Candidatus Pseudothioglobus singularis PS1: one gene and its partner. The protein of the gene in region 1 purifies or fractionates together with the protein of each later gene. This does not show direct contact. Links are inferred from orthologs where the notes say so. Each region holds a gene or a part of one and is shown on either strand. Other genes may lie near its edges.

Region 1 (9,012 bases):
GTTTCAGGATAAAACCAGCCATCATATGGCTCCTTGACTCCAATTGAGTTCATAACTTGATCAAATGAGCCTATTTTTGTGAGCGATGGATCATTTTTTAACTGATTAAAATAGTATTTAATTGTTTTTCCTTCAACTAAAGTAATTTTAGTTTTGAGTACATCTCCTCTTGAAATTTTCTCTATAAATTCAAATACAGAGGTGTTAGGCTTTAATTCATAGTAGCCAGACTTTAATTTTTTATTAGCACTAAGTAGCCTGCTTAGTGTTGTAAAAAATAATTTTGACTTAATTAGTTTTTTTTCGCTTAAATCTTGCGCAACGACTCCCATTGAAGCGCCAGATTTAACTTGAATAATTTGTGTTTGGACAGAAGTTATATCCTTAGATACAAGAATCCAAGCCATAAATAGAAGCAAAAAAATAGATGCAACAAGTCTTGAAAAGAATTTATTCTTATTATTTACAAGCATGTCCAAGATTTAATATCTTGAGTAATAGACGAATATGCAGCACTAATTTTCTCAGTTATTGGGTTATTAGTTAGGTAATAATCGCCAATTGAAGTGACTGGCTGAATACCAATCAGGCTATTTGAAACGAATACTTCATTAGCTTTCTCTAGCTGCTTAATTGAAATATCTTCCTCTATCACCTCTAAGTTGATTAATCTTGATAGTTCTAAAATTATCGATCTTCTGCTGCCAATCACACCGCACCTCTCTAGTTTAGGGGTAATCAACTTATTACCAAATATTAAATAGATGTTGCCTTGAGTTACTGAAACTACCGATTGATTCTCATCAAGCATAATAGCTTCATCAGCCAACATGTTTGTTCGAGCCAAAATTTGTTCGAGCCTATTACAATGCTTAATGCCTGCTAAATTTGGGTTTGAGTGAAACCCACTAATTGCAAATTCTAGTGAGTAAGTTTCTTTAGTTTTATACTCATTCATTTGAGATACAATTACAACTCTAACTGGCTCAATATCCTTGCTATAGCTATAGCCTCTGAGTGAATTACCACGTGACAATATTAATTTAACAATGCAATTTTTTTCTGAAGATAGACTGAGTGCTTTTTTTATATCTTCTAGCCAAACTGAATTCGCTATTTTTTTGATATTTAACCTATCACACCCATTATTTAGTCGCGCAAAGTGGTTATCCCAAAATAAAACTTTATTGTCTTTTGCAACACAGGTTTCAAATAAGCCGTCACCATACTGCATATTACGATTAAAGATACTAACATTGGACTTCACCTCGCCATTTATGATTACTAAAGGTTCCATGTCGTATTTTTTAATCTATAGCAATTTTAATTGATCAGTCAATAATAGTTAATTATGAGTATGAACAGCAATAATCAACGACAGTTTTAACTTCTAACTTGAACACACTTTGTGAAGGCACTTCAAAAGACTCTCCTGATTTGATAGTTTGCCAAGCATTATTTCCAGGGAGCAAAACATTAAGCTCTCCTGCCATAATCTCCATTAATTCATGTTTTTCAGTCGAGAATTCAAATGACCCAGGCATCATTATTCCAAGCGTTTTTGTGGTTCCATCATTGAAGTTTATAACACGACTTGTGACTTTACCATCAAAGTAAATATTTGCCTCTTTAATAATTTCAACGTCTTCAAATGTTGGCATAATCTGTTCCTATACTTGATCCATAATATACTGAGTTAATAGAGGAACGGGTCTTCCAGTTGCGCCTTTCTTAGAACCTCCCAGCCATGCAGTTCCTGCAATATCAATATGAGCCCAAGAATAATTTTTTGCATAGCGAGCTAGAAAACATGCTGCGGTTACTGTCCCTGCTTCTCTTCCTCCAATGTTTGCCATATCTGCAAAATTTGATTTCAGCAAATCATCATACTCCTCATCAAGAGGCAACTGCCAAACGGTATCAAGTGATGACAGTCCTGATGACTTAAGGGCATCTGCAAGCTTTTGATCATTAGACATGACACCAGAATGATGCTTACCCAGAGCTATAATAACTGCACCTGTAAGAGTAGCAATATCAATAACTGCCTTAGGCTTAAACTTCTCACAATAAGTCAAAGCGTCACACAAAATTAAACGACCTTCAGCATCTGTATTTAAAATTTCAATAGTTTGACCAGACATACTTTTAACAACATCGCCTGGTTTTGAGGCATTATGTGCCGGCATATTTTCTACCGTTGGTACAACAACAGTCAAATTTACTTTAAGATTCATTTCAGCAATAGCGCTCATTGCTCCAAGCACAGAAGCAGCGCCACACATATCGTATTTCATCTCATCCATGCCTTGACCAGGCTTTAAAGAAATACCGCCACTATCAAAAGTCACACCTTTACCGACCAAAACGATTGGAGCTTCATTGCCGGCATTAGAATAACTTAGACTGATAAGCTTTCCAGGCTCTATAGAGCCTTTTGAAACAGAGAGCAAAGAATTCATTCCTAGAGACTCCATATCTGACTCTTCAAGGATTTCGCATTCAAGATTATAAGTTTCCGCAAGAGACTTGGCTGTCTCAGCGATGTAAGTTGGGGTGCAGATATTTGGAGGCAAGTCACCTAGCTCTCTTGTAAGCGCCATACCATTTGCAATAGCAACGCCTTTTTGAATTTCTGATGCCCCATTGTTTTGAGAATATATATTGACTGCCTCAAGCACAATGTCACTAATCTCTTCCTTGACACCTACTTTCTTTACCTTATAACTTTCATTTTTTAGAACTCTGGCTGTTGTAATTTGAAGCCAAGCCTCATCGGCATCCTCAACTTCAATACTTGGAATGACAACATTTTTAACCTTTGATACACTCATTGCTGAAGAAAGTGATTTCAGCGCCTTTATATAATTTTTTTGACTGAGTGGCGACTCACCTAAACCAACAACTAGAACCCTTTTTGACTTATAGCCCTCGACTTTTCCAAGCATCAAGGTGCTTGCTAATTTTGGCTCAAATCGATGTAGATCTAGATAATTTTGAATAATTCTATTTTCATTTGATTTGCCCTTGAGAACAAAGGCAACTGAACAGTCTCCACTATAATGGTCAACCGCTTGGTGAGTAACAAAAAACTCCATATCAATTTCCGGGAAATTATAATCTCGGTATATTCTACCAAAAAACTGTAAAATTTACCTCTTTAATCATTAGTTTTCACATGAAAAAGTTTCTTACTATCGCGTTAATCTTTATCACTAATATTGTTTTTGCAGATGTTGGCATGATTGTAAATAAATTAAAGCCTTATTTTCCAGAAATTAAGACTGAAAATATTAGCACTTCTCAGCTTGATGGATACTATGAAGTAGTTCTTACAAATCCTAGCATTGATGTACTTTACATTTCTATGGATGGAAGATATGTGCTTCAAGGCGCAGTCACTGATCTAGAATTAATGACAAATATTTCCACTAATCGTGTTAACGCAATCAAACAAAATATGCTTGACAGCATTAGCGATAATGAAAAGATAATCTTTAAATCCGAAAATGAGAAATATGTTGTTCATGTTTTTACAGATGTTGATTGCCCCTATTGCGCTAAACTTCATGCAAATATGAATGAAATGAATGCTCTTGGAATTACTGTGAAATATTTGGCCTCACCTCTGGAGCAACTTCATCCAAATGCTCAAAGCGCTATGGAAAAAATATGGTGTGCTGAAGATAAGGCGATTGCCATTCACAATTATAAAACTAAGCGATTCTTGCCAAATAGCCCAGATTGTATTAATCCAGTTGCAGAGCAGCTAGCAATTTCCAAACAATTGGGCGTCAATGGAACGCCATCAATTTTTTTTGAAAATGGATTAAATATTCCTGGCTATTTAGAGCCCGAAGAGCTTTTAAATAGATTTTTGAATACCCTTGCTCAATAACAATAATTCAAGAGTCATTGCTCATAATGCTATTTGTCTTGTAGCACTTGAAAAATATACGCTTTCTGAATCGTTATTTCCTAGTGAAACCTCAGAATCTTCATTTGCAAAGTCACTCACTTACGGCTCACTCAGGTTCTATCATCATCTTAATGATGTTATAACTCCTCGGCTAAAAAAAACCTTAGACAAAAAAAATCTTGATATTCACATTCTTATAATTATGGGGGCATATCAACTAATTTATACTGATGTGTCAACTCATGCTGCCATCAATGAAACAGTCGAGGTGGCAGAAAAAATTAAAAAGCAATGGGCTAAAGGCCTTATCAATGCAATACTTAGAGGGATTGATAGGGACCGAGATGATATTCTTAATACTCCTCACTATTCTCATCCAAGTTGGCTTGTAAAAAAAATTATGAAGGAATATCCTGATAATTTTCATAAGATATTTACTGAAAATAATAAACAAGCCCCAATGTCTCTTCGAGTCCATCCATCAATTAATATCAAGTCATATCAAGATAAACTTTTAGAGGGGGGTATAGAATCTAAGACCTCAAAAATTGCACCTCAGTCTTTGACCCTTAATAAAGCAGTAAATGTAGAAAAATTACCAGATTTTAGAGATGGCTCTTGCTATGTTCAAGATACTTCTGCGCAACTAGCAGGTCAGCTCATTGCTCCAAAAAATGGTGAATTAATATTAGATGCCTGTTGCGCACCTGGGGGTAAAACAACTCATCTTGCTGAGCTTTGTCCTAATTCAGAGATCTTGGCATTAGACGCTGATGAGAAAAGGCTTATCAAAGTCAATGATAATATTAAAAGACTTAAGAATAAAAATGTTAAAGTCATTTTAGGAGACGCAACAAACGGCGACTGGTGGAATCAAAGACTTTTTGATAAGATTTTAGTAGATGCTCCATGCACTGGAACAGGGGTGATAAGAAGGCATCCAGATATTAAACTTATAAGAAAACCTAGGGACCTTTCCCATATCGTCGAGGTTCAAGCTTCTATTCTTAAGAACTTATGGTTAATGCTAAAACCTGGAGGCATACTTGTATATGCTACATGTTCGATTTTAAAAGATGAAAATGAAAATCAAATAAGTAAATTTATTAACCTCAATATGGATAGTAGTATTGAGGAAATCAAAGTTCCTTGGGGCAAAGGCCCTATAGGAAACCAACAATTACCTAATGATATATTCGATGGATTCTATTATGCTCAGCTAAGAAAAAAAAGTAAGTCCAAATAAGACTATTTCTCTAATGCAATATCTAAAACCTGGTCAATCCATTTAACTTTAACAATTTCTAGCTTACTTTTTATTTTTTCAGGCACCTCAGATAACTCACGCTCATTATCTTCGGGAATAATGACAGTTTTAATACCTCCTCTCATTGCGGCAAGAAGTTTTTCTTTCAAACCACCGATTGGGGTTATTTCACCCCTCAGAGTAATTTCACCAGTCATTGCAACTGCAGCCTTAACTTTTCGACCAGTTAAAACTGAAACAAGAGCTGTACACATTGCTGCTCCAGCGCTCGGCCCATCTTTCGGTGTTGAGCCATCTGGAACATGGATATGAATGTCCAGTTTTTCATGGAAATCATCTGAAATTCCTAAAGAATCGGCACGTAAACGAGTTACTGACATTGCCGCTTGTATTGATTCTTTCATAACGTCACCAAGTTGGCCCGTATAGTTTAATTTTCCCTTACCTTTGTATGAGGATGCTTCAATTGTAAGTAAGTCACCACCAACTGAAGTCCATGCTAATCCTGTTACCTCGCCGATTTGATTATGTTCTTCAGCTAAACCAAATCGATACTTCTTCATTCCTAAAAATTTTGGCAAACTTTTAGAGTTAATAATTGCTCTAGCTTTTCGTTTTTTTAGCGTTACGTCCTTAATGACTTTTCTACATATGCTGCCAATTTCACGATCAAGATTTCGAACACCTGCTTCTCTAGTGTAGTAACGAATAATATCCATAATTGCAGAATCTTTAAAGACTATTTCCGAACTATTAACACCATTATTTTTCATTTGCTTCGCTATTAAGTGTCTCTTAGCAATTTCGAGTTTTTCATCTTCTGTATAACCAGACAAATGGATGATTTCCATTCTGTCAACTAATGCTTCTGGGAGGTTTAAGGAATTTGCAGTGGCAACAAACATAACTTGAGAGAGATCATAGTCAACCTCTAGGTAGTGATCATTGAAAGTATGATTTTGCTCAGGATCCAAAACCTCGAGCATAGCAGAGCTTGGGTCGCCTCTAAAATCAGAGGCCATTTTGTCTATTTCATCTAGGAGAAATAATGGGTTTTTGACATTAACTTTTTGCATTTTCTGAACGATAGATCCAGGCATAGCCCCTATATAAGTTCTTCTATGTCCACGAATTTCTGCCTCATCTCTTACACCGCCAAGAGCCATGCGAACATATTTTCGATTCACAGATTTTGCAATTGATTCACCCAGTGAGGTCTTTCCTACTCCAGGAGGTCCAACTAAACAAAGTATATTGGCCTTATTATGCGTAACACGACTTTGCACAGCAAGGTGCTCCATAATTCTTTCTTTTACTTTATCCAGCCCATAATGATCAGAGTCAAGAATCTTTTGCGCCTTGACTAAATCTTTATTAGTTTTAGTTTTTTTACTCCAAGGCACTGAACACAAATTTTCTATATAGGTTCTAATGATGGATGCGTCAGAAGACTGGGATGACATTCTTTGAAGTTTATTAAGTTCACTTTGAGCTTTTTTCTTAGCCTCCTTAGGCATTTTGGCTTTGTTGATACTATTTTGTAAATCTTCAATTTCATTTTCATCATCAAGGGTGCCGAGCTCTTTTTGAATGGACTTCATTTGTTCATTCAAGTAATAGTCTCTTTGATTAGACTCCATTTGCTTACGGACTCTATTCTGAATTTTTTGCTCTGCACCAAGAACATCTAACTCACCTTCAAGGATGGACAAAATTGCCTCTAGTCTATCTTGTGCTTGGCCACTTTCAAGAAGACTCTGTTTTTCACTCACTTTGAGACTTAAGTTTGCAATAATTACATCACTAAATCTTTCAACATCGGTAATTTCTTTAAGAACCTTATAAACCTCTTCAGGGATTTTTTTACTAAGCTTAATATATTTTTCAAAATTTTCTAATGCAAGACGCATCATTGCTTTAATTTCTGTATCGTTATCAAAACTTAAACTACAATCACTTAATACGACTTCAGTGTGCTCACCTAAATCTACAAACTCTTCAATTTTTGCGCGTTTAACTCCTTCAACTAGAACTTTTATAGTCCCATCGGGCAATTTTAAAAGCTGAAGAATCGTTGCCAAAGTTCCAACTTTGTGAAGATCGTCATTATTTGGCTCCTCAATTGCTTCATCTTTTTGCGTAGCTAAAAAAACATTTTTATCTGCTTCCATAGCTTGGGTGATTGCTTTAACAGAGGATTTCCTTCCAATAAATAGTGGAATAACGGTATGAGGAAAAACAACTACATCTCTTAATGGTAGAAGGGGGGTTGACTGCTTCTCTAAGCTGTTTGACTCTGTTGTGATTTCTGCTTCCATAATAATGAAACACCTTGCTTATCTAGTAATCTTTCTAGATAGTGACTAGTTACATTAATTTCAAGTAGCCATTGACCAAATTCGTTCATTATTTCTTTTTTAATAAATCCAACTTTATGTATTTCACTTCTTATATATGCCGACTGAACATCTAACTTGATACGTGCAGAAGTCATCATTCCACTAAGACTTTCAGATAAGGCCTCATAAAGAAGATCAACCCCTTCTCCAGTTTCAGCAGAAAGCCAAACACGAGAAATATTTCCTTCTGAGTCTTTATCGATTCTTGGTTTGAAGTTGACTAGGCCATCAATCTTATTCATTACTAGAATTCTTGGTATTTTTTGAGCACCTATTTGCTCAATAATATCTTCGACCTGGTCAATTTTATCTCTGTTATTTGGATCAGATGCATCAACAATGTGAAGAAGTACATTTGCCTGACGAGTTTCCTCTAATGTTGATTTAAATGCCTCAACAAGTTCATGCGGCAAGTCCTGAATAAAACCAACTGTATCCGCGATGACTGCCTCACCAGATGCTGGCAACATAACTCTTCTAATAGTAGAATCAAGAGTTGCAAATAACTTATCATCTGCATACACTTCAGCATTTGTTAATAGATTGAAGAGTGTCGACTTGCCAGCATTTGTGTAACCGGCAAGAGATATCATTGGAAGCTGATTTTTTACACGAGATTTTCTGCCTAGATCATGTTGTTTATGAACTTTTGCAAGTCGCTTATTAATATTTTTAATTCGAATTGAAACAAGTCTTTTATCTGTTTCTAACTGAGTTTCACCAGGACCTCTTAAACCTATACCTCCTTTTTGCCTCTCCAGGTGAGTCCAACCTCTTACTAATCTGGTTGAAAGATGTTTTAATTGAGCAAGTTCTACTTGCAGCTTTCCTTCAAAAGAGCTCGCTCTTAATGCAAAAATATCCAATATTAAGCCTGTTCGATCCATAACTTGGCACTTCAATGCTTTTTCTAAGTTACGTTCTTGAGATGGTGATAACTGGTGCGAAAATATAACTAGTTCAATTTCATTGTCACTTACACTTAATGCAAGTTCATCAACTTTACCAGTTCCAATAAAAAACTGCGCCTTAGTAAAACTTCTTTTTACTAAAACTGTTTCAATAATATTCAGTCCAGAAGAGACAGCAAGCTGTTTAAATTCATTGACACTATCTGGTGATTGACTAATAGAAGTGAGCTCAATATGGACTAGGATAGTTCTTTCGCCTTGACCAACCGCATCCTTTTGACGATCAAACAACTCCATAGACATTATTGAGTTTTTAGCATACAGAATTTAATTTCATTAGCTTGCCTTGCGAATAGTTCTTTTCTTATTATCAGATTGATGAACTATTACTGGTTGTTTCAAACCCTCTACAACTGCTTTATCTATCACAACCTCTTTCACACTTGGGTTAGATGGAATTTCATACATTGTATCTAACAACAAGTCCTCTAAGATTGCCCTCAAACCTCTTGCTCC
Region 2 (10,447 bases), 640 kb from region 1 along the record:
GTGCTGTCAAATCAATTTCAATCTTACCAACCGACTGTGCAGCATCGACATGGAAGAAAACTTTATTTTCTCTACAAATATCACCAATAGTCTGAAGATCTTGGATGACACCAATTTCGTTATTGACATGCATAAATGATGCAAGAATTGTGTCTTCTCTAATCGTTTTCTTAAAGAGATCTATATCTAATAACCCATTAGGCAAAGGATCTAAATAAGTAACCTCAAAACCTTCTCTTTCAAGTTGACGACATGTATCAAGAATGGCCTTATGCTCAGTTTTAAGAGTAATGATATGTTTACCACGTTTCTGATAGAAGTGAGCGATACCTTTCAGCGCTAAGTTATTAGACTCTGTAGCGCCTGAAGTCCAAACAATTTCTCTTGGATCAGCGCCTACTAGATCAGCGACCTGAGAGCGAGCCTCATCGACAGCCTTTTCTGCCTGCCAGCCGAAATAATGAGAACGAGAAGCAGCATTTCCAAAATCTCCTTCCATAGTTAGGTATTTGGCCATTTTCTTGGCAACACGAGCATCAACTGGAGTTGTTGATGAATAGTCCATGTATGTTGGTGTAAGCATGTATTTATTCCTTTAAAAATTAATTGACATTGAGTGATTGGGTGAGTTGATAGTCATCCATCACTTGCTGAAGATTTCGAGTACTCAAAAAACCTCTAATTTGATCACTCACTTCGCACCATAAATGGTGAGAAAGACACTGCTTACCTCTATTGCAGTCTTTTGAGCCATGACAGCGCCTCAAATCAATATTCTCATCAACAGCCTCAATAATTTGAGTTAGAGTAACCTCTTCTGCATTGACATTGAGTAAATAGCCTCCCCCTGGGCCTCTGACACTTTTAACGAGTGATGCTTTTCTAAGTTTAGCAAAAAGTTGCTCAAGATAAGAGAGCGAAATATTTTGTCTTTGTGAAATCATATCAAGGGTTACAGGCCTTGAAGATTCGTTAGACGCTAAATCCAACATTGCTGTAACCGCATACCTTCCTTTAGTGGTTAATTGCATAAAAAAATCTCTATCTCAAAAAAACAAATTATACTATTAACCAACTAAATTAGTCAAGTATTTAATTCAATTAAAACTTACTTATTTTCAATATTAACAGAGCTCGTTTTAGGGCTTGCATTTTCTAACTTTTCCTCCATCTCAGCGAGGCGCTCAATAAGTGAATTAATAGCCTGAATTGTAGGGTCATTAGAAGTCCCTGAGGAGTTGGCTGCATAAGAATCAAAAGAGCCTCCATCTTCCGCCTTCTTTCTTACAATCCTACCTGGTATTCCAACAACTGTTTCGTTATCATCTATCGACCTGACTACAACAGAGTTAGAGCCAACACGTACATTTTCTCCAAGTATTATAGGTCCAAGTATCTTTGCACCCGCACCTATAACAACGCCATTTTTTAACGTGGGATGTCGCTTTACTTTGTCCCAAGTGGTGCCTCCTAAAGTTACACCGTGATAAAGCATACAATCATCTCCAATGATTGCTGTCTCCCCAATCACAACACCCATACCATGGTCGATAAAAAAACGCCTTCCAATAACTGCGCCTGGATGAATTTCAATACCCGTTACCCAGCGTGCAAATGTAGATATAAAACGCGCTAGCCAATAAAGTCTATAACGCCATAAAAAGTGAGTTAATCGATAGAATAAAACTGCCTGTACACCTGAATAACAAGTTAATACTTCAAATACATTTCTTGCAGCAGGATCTCGAGCAAATACACTGCGCACATCTTCGATAATTTTCATGCAGTTGATTATACCATTATTGCTACAAGTGAGATTTTACTGCATAGAAATAACAATTACAAAAATTAGATATAAGAGTGTGACGATTTAAATCTTCTGTAGCTCCACATGTACTGCTCAGGCTGTCTCCTTATAAGAGACTCAATAGACTGATTCATTTGGCCTACCCTTTCTTCTAAATTATCGCCCTTAGCATCAAGATCAACTGGCTCTATATTCAAATCATAACCTTGACCATCATCAAGCCTCTCAGCCCAAAACATTAAGACCTGTGCATTCTGTTTTTTTGCTATTCTTGCAAGCAAAGTCATTGTATTAACCTTCTTTCCAAAAAAAGGGGTCATTAAGCCACCCTCTTTACCAGGGTCTTGATCAGGAAGCATCCCAACTAAATCACCATTATTAAGCGCCCTTTGAATTTTTAAAATTCCAAGCTTATCCGCACTAGCCATTGTTAGATTACCTTGGTTTCTCCTAGAGAACAAGTAGTCATTCTGCTTATTGCTTCTCAGAGGCCTATACATAAAGGTCACCTTTCTTTTTTCTGCAAGAACTCTACCTGTTATTTCCCAACAACCCATATGAGGAACCAACAGAATTATTTTTTTTGAACTATCAAGATAGTGCTCACCATTGATATTTCTAATAAGCTTTGCATTATCTGTAAAGTTTTGATTCCATATTAGACCAGACTCAGTCAATCCTTTACCTGTTTCAGACAGTACTCTTTTTAAAAGTAACTTAAGTTCCAATTCACTCAAACCTGGAAAACAAATTTCTAAGTTTTGTTTTGAAACACTTTTTGCTTCTGAATTAAATAAATAAAGAAGATATCCTATAAAAGAACCAAATGAGTGGTTAACCTTTAGTGGCAATAAAGATGTAAAGGTTAGAAATAGGCGAATCATTTTTAATTGTAAAGTTGATCAACCGCTGCCTTGTAATCAATAACTATTTTTTGATATGTTCCTGCCGCCTGAAGGTAAGTAAGGTTTGCAAGATTTGCGCTACTCTTTGCAGCAAGAACTAAAGACTTCTGGCCTCTAGCCTCACTAAATTTGATTTGCTCTTCAATAACCTTTTCTTCAGCCAGTGCGCCCTGCTCTAGATAAAGAGCTACAAGCTCAGTTAATAAGTCAACCTGAGCTAGGAGATAGTTAATTTGTTGAATACTGTTAATTTCAGCTTCACGTTTTTTTGCATCAATATCCGACATCTTTATTTCAGTATTTTCAACTGCGAGAAGTTCTTTTCGTGAGCCAAGCGCATAAGAGATATCTACCCCAACATTCCATGAATAATCTCTGTTACCAAAGCTATCAAAGACCTTGTCGTTTTCACTGAGAGATGAAAGACCTAAATTTAGATTAACATTTGGCATTGTTTTATTATCTAATGACTGAAGCTCTCTTTGAAGCTTTACTTTATCAAAATCAAATTTTTGAATGGCTCTGGAATTTTTAACAAATTCTTTAGGATTGACATCGCTAAAAGTTTGCTCTTTAAATAAATCCATCTCAACAACCATGTCAGACTCTTTAGCGCCTATTAAATCAGCAAGCTCACGCCTCTCAATGATGAGCTCTTTGTTAGATTGAAGTGATTGTTGCCTTGCTTTAACATAGTTGTCTTTTTCTTGAATAAGGACTGTAATGTCTATGAGGGAGTTTTTAAATTTATCTTCTGCGAGATTGAGCTGCTCCCTTGATAATTCAAGCGCAATTTTGTGATTTTTGACCACTTCTTGCTTTAATGCCAAATCAACAAATTTAGAAAGCTTGGATGCTAGGAAATTTTCTGCCTGCTCTTCAAGACTTACCTTTATAGCTATCAAATCAATAGAAGCAAGATCCAGATTAAGTTTATCATTAAGGCCATCCTTATTCTGAAGTAAAGGTCTTGCGTAAGTAATTGAAAAAAGGTTTGAATGCGTCGCATTACTGTCCTTGTCGTTTCGAGTCAGTGAATGCTTTAAATTGACAGTTGCACCTGAATGTGAAACTTTTCTGATTGCACCAATCTCGTATTTAGTTGAGAAAAGGTCCTCGTAAAGTCTTGATGCCACATCATCACCCCCAGTATAAGTTTCACTTGCACCAGCATTAATATTCCAATCTGTGTAAATAGATAGAGACTTCTGATTGATTAAACTCGTTTTTTCTGAAAGGGATAACTGAACAAAATAAGGATGGCTTTCTACAAGCTGAGTACTAAAATCATCTAAAGTTATCGCACTGACATTGAAAGATGAAAGTACAAATGCAGATAGAAAAAAATTTTTGAACATTATTTACCCCTTTGGTCTAAATTCAATTAATAAATATCAGTTTAGAGCATTAAATTAACATTTTAGTGAAGTTTTGATGAAGTTTAGGAAAAAAGAGGTTAAAAAAAATTATCTTTGTAAATGTGTTAATATTTCATGGATAACTTCATTTAGTTTCTTTTCATTTGTATCAATAATAATGGTTGCTATTTCCCTATAGAGTGGATCTCTTGCCTCGATAATATCAGTAATTGTTTTTCTTTTATTAGAGCTATTTTCTAGTAAAGGTCTTGTTTTAGATTTTGCTGTTCTTCTTAAAATTTGATCAACGGAGGATAGAAGGTAAATAACCGAACCAGTTTTTGAAATTTCAAACCTATTTTCTTTTGATATTACTGCGCCACCTCCAGTAGCCAAGACAATGTTATCTTTGCTGCATAACTCCTTTAAAACATCAGACTCTCTTTTTCGAAACCCCTCTTCTCCCTCAACATCAAATATGTGGTCAATACTCACACCAGTCTTGTCAATAATTTCATGATCTGCATCATAAAAATTAACGCCTAACTTTTCAGATAGCCTTCTTCCAACGGTTGTTTTGCCTGATCCCATTGGACCAACTAAAACAACATTATTTAAATTTGTTTGCATTTTTTAAAATACTAAACTATGAGTCCAGTTTATATTTTGCTCCACAATATGGACAACTCACTTTGCCATGATCATCAAATGATAAAAAAACTTTTGGATGCATATTCCACTTTGAAGAATCTTTGGGTGGACAGTGAGCAGGTAGATCTTTATTTGAAACTATCTTTGTTACACCTTCATATGAGTCGGCAGAACTCACAAACACCTTCCACTATCTATCCAGTGATTAAAGTCACTGTTTCGCCCATGAACACAATCAAAGTAGAGTGACTGTAGCTTTTCAGTGACTGGTCCACGAGCCCCCTGACCAATCTGATTTCCATCAAGATCTCTAATGGGGGTTACCTCAGCCGCAGTTCCAGTAAAGAAAGCCTCCTCTGAGGCGTATATTTCATCACAAGATAGTTTCTTTTCAATAATGTTATAGCCTAATGACTTTGCCAAAGTAAAAATCGTATCTCTCGTAATACCAGGCAAGGCTGATGTCAAATGAGGAGTATAAATTACATCGTCTTTAATGACAAAAATATTCTCACCGCTCCCTTCAGAAACATAACCATCAATATCTAACATTAAAGCCTCATCAAATCCATGATCAAGTGCCTCCTTTAGGGCCATCATAGAGTTAACATAATTTCCATTTGTTTTAGCACCACTCAGAGAAGGATGAGCCGGATGCCTGACATAAGAAGACGTTCTAATTCTTATCCCGTTTTTCATATTATCTTCGCCCAAGTAAGCTCCCCATTCCCATGCAGCAATCATTGTGTGGACTTTTAAGTTATCCGCCCTAAGACCCATACCCTCAGAGCCATAGAAACACATTGGTCTAATGTAGGCAGAATTAAGATTATTCTTAGTAACAACTTCTCTCTGAGCTTGATTAAGCGTCTTAGCATCATAAGGAATTTCCATCCCCAAAATTCGAGTTGAATTAAATAGTCTCTCAGTATGCTCTTCAAGCTTAAAAATTGCTGGCCCCTTGTCAGTTTCATAAGCCCTAACACCCTCAAAAGCCCCCATGCCGTAATGCAGGGTGTGAGTTAAAACATGAACCTTTGCTTCGCGCCAATCCAACCATTCTCCATCCATCCAGATGAAGCCATCTCTATCTTCCATTGTCATTACAAAATCTCATTAATAAAACTTTAATTACGAAATTATACCCATCTCCATATAGAATTCATCTCATATATCTATGATTTCATTTAGGCTTTTATTATTTATTTATATAATTATTTTTGAATATTATTTTCATTTAATTTACCGGTATTTCAATTTGTAATATCTAATAAATGAGCGGGTATAATTTGTTGTAACTTTTTAAGATCATTTATACATAAAAATGGAATTTAATTTTTTTACATTTATTTTTTTATTCGCAATTTTGACTTCGGTCCTAGCTTTACTTTATCTAAATTTTAGACAAGACAAGGCGATTGATAACTCATTTGATGCAGTTCCTGATGGCTTCAGTGAAACGATAAAGCTTGAAGATCATCAAAAAGCTGGAAAATATACGAAAGCTAAGCTTTTATTAAATCATTTTGAGATAATCTTTTCAACAATGGTACTGCTAGTTTGGACACTAGGTGGCGCTATGAACTGGATCGATGGCTACTGGTCTCAAAGAGTTAATGACCCAGTACTAATGGGTACTTTCTTTGTACTGAGCATCATGCTCATTGCTAGCTTTATTGACCTTCCTTTCAGTATTTATAGGAATTTTGTTTTGGAGCAAAAATTTGGATTTAATCGCATGACAGTTGGCACTTTTGCTGGAGACTTAATTAAGGAAATAATACTGAGTCTCGTTCTTGTTTTGCCTCTAATTTACGCTATTCTCTATCTTATGAATATTGAATCAATAGGTAACTATTGGTGGATCTATGTTTGGGTTATTATCAGTCTTTTTTCCTTAATCATGATGTGGGTCTATCCCTCTTTCATTGCACCCATCTTTAACAAATTTAACCCGCTAGTCAATGAAAGTCTTAAAACAAGAATTACTAGTCTCCTAGAAAGAACCGGCTTTGGTAGCGATGGCATATATGTCATGGATGGATCAAAAAGATCCTCACATGGAAACGCGTACTTTACTGGAATAGGCAAGAACAAAAGAATTGTGTTCTTTGATACCCTTCTTAATGGAATGGAGGACAAAGAGATTGAGGCAATTCTTGCGCATGAGCTCGGACACTTTCATCACAAGCACACGCGTCAAAGAATGATCAGCTCTTTTATCTTCAGTTTTATTAGTCTTGCCCTACTAGGCTATCTGATTAATCAAACTTGGTTCTTTAATGGACTAGGAATTTCAGAGCCATCATCACACGCAGCATTGGTTCTTTTTAGTCTAGCCCTTCCAGTCTTTAGTTTTTTTATTACTCCAATTAGTAATTTAGTCTCAAGAAAACACGAATTCCAGGCAGACGCCTTTGCAGCAAGCCATACTGACGCAAAAGATTTAATATCTTCTCTCATTAAACTTTACAAAGAAAACTCATCATCCTTATCCCCAGATAGATACTATTCAGCTTTCCATGACTCTCATCCAAGTGCGGTCCTTAGAATTGAAAAATTACTATAATTTAACTGCCTAGTGCCACTTACTAGAAAACAAAAATGGCGCATTGATAAAGTTCAATCTGAAAAGATTGCTCGCGCTGATAAAGCTTCAATCAAAGCCGAATCTGAGCTAAACGTGAAAGATAAAGAATATTCCGGTAAGGTGATTACAAGGTATGGTCAGCGTCAACTTGTCGAGGCAAAAAATGGTGAAATTTTTCAATGTGTAAGCCGACAAAATATTGGCTTTTCTGTTGCAGGTGATGAAGTCCTGTTTAAAAAAACAAAACAAGGCGAGGCAATTGTCACTGCCATCTACCCAAGAAGAACTGAGCTCCAAAGAAAAGATAAATTAATTGCAGCCAATATTGATCAGTTATGGCTAGTCGTAGCAATTGAGCCGCACTATGAGTTTGATCTAATTGACCGTTACCTTATTATGGCTGAAAACTCAAACCTTCCTATAGGTATAGTAATCAATAAAATTGAGCTATTAAAAAATAAAAGTCAGCTTAATGACGACTTTGAACACTATAGAAATATTGGCTATGATGTTCACATAATGAGTGTTAAGAGTGATTTAAATGTGATCTCATTTAAGGAAAAACTAGTCAATAAATCTCATATATTTCTGGGTCAGTCTGGCGTTGGAAAATCCTCACTCATTAATGCGTTAATTCCTGATTTAGAGCTAAGAGTCAATGAAATTTCAATTAAAAGTAAGCTGGGCAAGCACACAACAACAAACACAACAATCTATCACATTCCAAGCGGTGGTGATTTAATTGATTCACCTGGTGTCCGTGAGTTTCAATTAGACAACCTTTCTGAAGAGCAGATAGTCAGAGGATTCAGAGAATTCAAAGCGCTTTCACATCAATGTCGATTTAGAAACTGCAAGCACATTAATGAGCCAGACTGTGCGATTAAAATGGCCTTAGAGAATGGTGAAATTAATAGCAATCGTTATGAGAGCTATTTGAATATATTAGCCTAGTTTTTTCAAAAAAATTACTCGCTCTGAGTAAATGTCAAGTTCTAACTTCAGTTCTTTTGCAAGGTATGCTAAAGATTGTTTATTAAAAAATCCTATATGAGAAGGGTCATTTTTGTAATACCAATTGCTAAAATCTGTCTCTTCAGTCAACAAATGCGTCATTAATGCGATATACCCACCCGCCCTAAGAGTTGAAGTTAAGCGCTTAAATTCAAGCATTGGGCTTCTTAGATGCTCAACAACTTCAGTTGCTGTGATAAAGTCAAACTTCTTAATAAAAACACCTTGATTTGAGGCATAAAACTTGTCATATAGCTCAACATGATGCTTCTTCTCTTCAAGCATTAAGGACAAGGTTGGTCCTGGTCCAGAGCCAAAATCAAGGCCATAAGACTTCTCGGGAATTTTTTGTAAAAGAGGCTCTGCTAACTGAGATAAAAATTGACGATAGCGATTATCCGAAGGATCGTTATTGTGAGTGTCATACCTTAATTTTTCATCAGCCTCTGAAAGATGAAAGGATTTAGGTACAAAGACAAATCTACAATCTGAGCAACTTAGATACTCTCTATGTCTATCTTTATGAATCAGTGAATGATTCTTTGATTGACACAGCGGGCAAGTAATAATTTTTATCACTATAGCCCGCTATAGATTTATGATTAGTGAGAGTGGCCACCTGCTGAGTGGACGTGACCGTGAGATAACTCTTCAGCCTCAGCATCTCTGACATCTTCAATGCTAACTGAAAAATGAAGGGTCTCACCAGCTAAAGGGTGGTTTGCGTCAACTGTAATTTTCTCATCGTCCTGCTTTGTAACTGTCACAACAAAAGGGTTGCCATCTTGGTCCTGAGATTGAAGCTGCATACCAATTGTTACTTCGTCAATGCCTTGAAGTGCTGTGCGAGGGATCTCTTGAATCGCATCCTGCATTCGAAGCCCATAACCCTCTTCAGGCTCCACAGATACATCCATCTTGTCACCCTTACTGGCGCCTTCAAGCGCCGACTCAAGACCAGGAATAATGTTTCCATGCCCTTGTAAAAAGTCAAGAGTCTCTTTGCCGTCAGATGAATCAATAACCTCACCAGCATCATTTTTAAGAGTGTAGTGCATTGATACGACTTTATCCTTACTAACTTTCATATTTTCTCCAAAAATAAACAAAAAAAACTCCCCAAAACGGAAAGCCTCATTCAATCTTATGTAACAGTGTGAAACTTAAACATATTTTACCATAGGCAAATGCTTTTACATTATGAGGATTGAGCGGCTTTACCCTATTAGATCTCTCATTGCAGTGTCGATGTCAGGATAGTCAAAAACAAAGCCAGCTTGGATTAATCTCATCGGAATAACAGATGCACTTAAAGTTAAGACTTGGGATCCTTTACCAAGGAGGATTTTCAATTGCCACTCCCATACAGGAATAAAAAAAGGTCTTTTTAAAGACTTAGCAAGAACTCTTCCAAAGACCTTTTGAGGAACAGGCTCAGGTGATGTAATGTTATAAATGCCTTTACTCTGAGGATCATTGATTAGATAATGAAATGCTTTAACGAGATCATCAATATGTATCCAAGAGAAACATTGATTTCCACTCATAATAGGGCCACCTATACCAAAGTAATAAGGCCAGTATAATTTTGCTAATGCTCCGCCCTTTCTTGAAAGAACAACACCAAACCTTAAAATAGTAACATCATCCGAAATGGACTTTGCAGCACTCTCAACGGCAATATTGAGATCAGTCAAATAACCCTCGCCCTGAATATCATCTTCAGTCTTGGGGTCATTACAGTCAGATTCTGCATAAAAACTAATCCCTGAAGAGCAAATCACTTTAGGCGTCTTAGTAATGAGCTTAGTCGCATCTGAGAGCATTTGATTAGTATTGACCCTGCTTTGCCACATCTCAGCAATAATTTTTTTACTCCACCTCTTTGAAATAGTGGATCCAGCAAGCTGAATAACAAAGTCACTACCATCAATAATTGAGGATAGATACTCAGCAGACTTAAAAACGGTTCTATTGAATACTTCTACTTGGTGTGTCTTTGAAAAGCTTTTTTGGAGCGCACTGCCAATTAATCCAGTTCCACCCAGAATAACAATTTTCATACTACTTGTTCCAGCCTGATGTGTTATCAAGTACGATCTGAGTCAAGAATTCAATATGA

What was found.
Region 2: the proteins of W908_RS01680 (region 1) and W908_RS04970 purify together in Escherichia coli (affinity purification with mass spectrometry, with the first as the bait; 2 studies listed by BioGRID). This does not show direct contact. The link is inferred for Candidatus Pseudothioglobus singularis PS1 from one-to-one orthologs.

What each region holds. Positions count from the first base shown.
Region 1 is NZ_CP006911.1:328,611-337,622, reverse strand. Bases 2,131-5,038 are described here. They hold W908_RS01680 (thioredoxin fold domain-containing protein), read left to right. Parts: upstream 2,131-3,178; coding sequence 3,179-3,898; downstream 3,899-5,038. Other genes in these bases: rsmB (16S rRNA (cytosine(967)-C(5))-methyltransferase RsmB), read left to right, coding at 3,888-5,038; W908_RS01685 (leucyl aminopeptidase), read right to left, coding at 2,131-3,098. Outside these bases: endolytic transglycosylase MltG, read right to left, coding at 1-473; pabC (aminodeoxychorismate lyase), read right to left, coding at 464-1,297; ppnP (pyrimidine/purine nucleoside phosphorylase), read right to left, coding at 1,350-1,661; more of W908_RS01685, read right to left, coding at 1,671-2,130; more of rsmB, read left to right, coding at 5,039-5,165; lon (endopeptidase La), read right to left, coding at 5,168-7,504; ribosome rescue GTPase HflX, read right to left, coding at 7,468-8,799; ATP-dependent Clp protease ATP-binding subunit ClpX, read right to left, coding at 8,833-9,012. UniProt on the Escherichia coli protein: Acts as a disulfide isomerase, interacting with incorrectly folded proteins to correct non-native disulfide bonds.
Region 2 is NZ_CP006911.1:959,953-970,399, forward strand. What follows is about bases 7,671-10,447. They hold W908_RS04970 (FKBP-type peptidyl-prolyl cis-trans isomerase), read right to left. Parts: upstream 9,414-10,447; coding sequence 8,928-9,413; downstream 7,671-8,927. Other genes in these bases: rsgA (ribosome small subunit-dependent GTPase A), read left to right, coding at 7,671-8,265; W908_RS04965 (class I SAM-dependent methyltransferase), read right to left, coding at 8,257-8,904; W908_RS04975 (TIGR01777 family oxidoreductase), read right to left, coding at 9,543-10,388; hemH (ferrochelatase), read right to left, coding at 10,390-10,447. In the rest of the region: W908_RS04915 (IscS subfamily cysteine desulfurase), read right to left, coding at 1-583; W908_RS04920 (Rrf2 family transcriptional regulator), read right to left, coding at 603-1,031; cysE (serine O-acetyltransferase), read right to left, coding at 1,109-1,783; W908_RS04930 (lysophospholipid acyltransferase family protein), read right to left, coding at 1,849-2,691; W908_RS04935 (TolC family protein), read right to left, coding at 2,694-4,070; shikimate kinase AroK, read right to left, coding at 4,179-4,700; W908_RS04945 (zinc-finger domain-containing protein), read right to left, coding at 4,717-4,905; W908_RS04950 (branched-chain amino acid transaminase), read right to left, coding at 4,896-5,825; W908_RS04955 (M48 family metallopeptidase), read left to right, coding at 6,046-7,290; more of rsgA, read left to right, coding at 7,303-7,670. UniProt on the Escherichia coli protein: Folding helper with both chaperone and peptidyl-prolyl cis-trans isomerase (PPIase) activities. Chaperone activity prevents aggregation of unfolded or partially folded proteins and promotes their correct folding.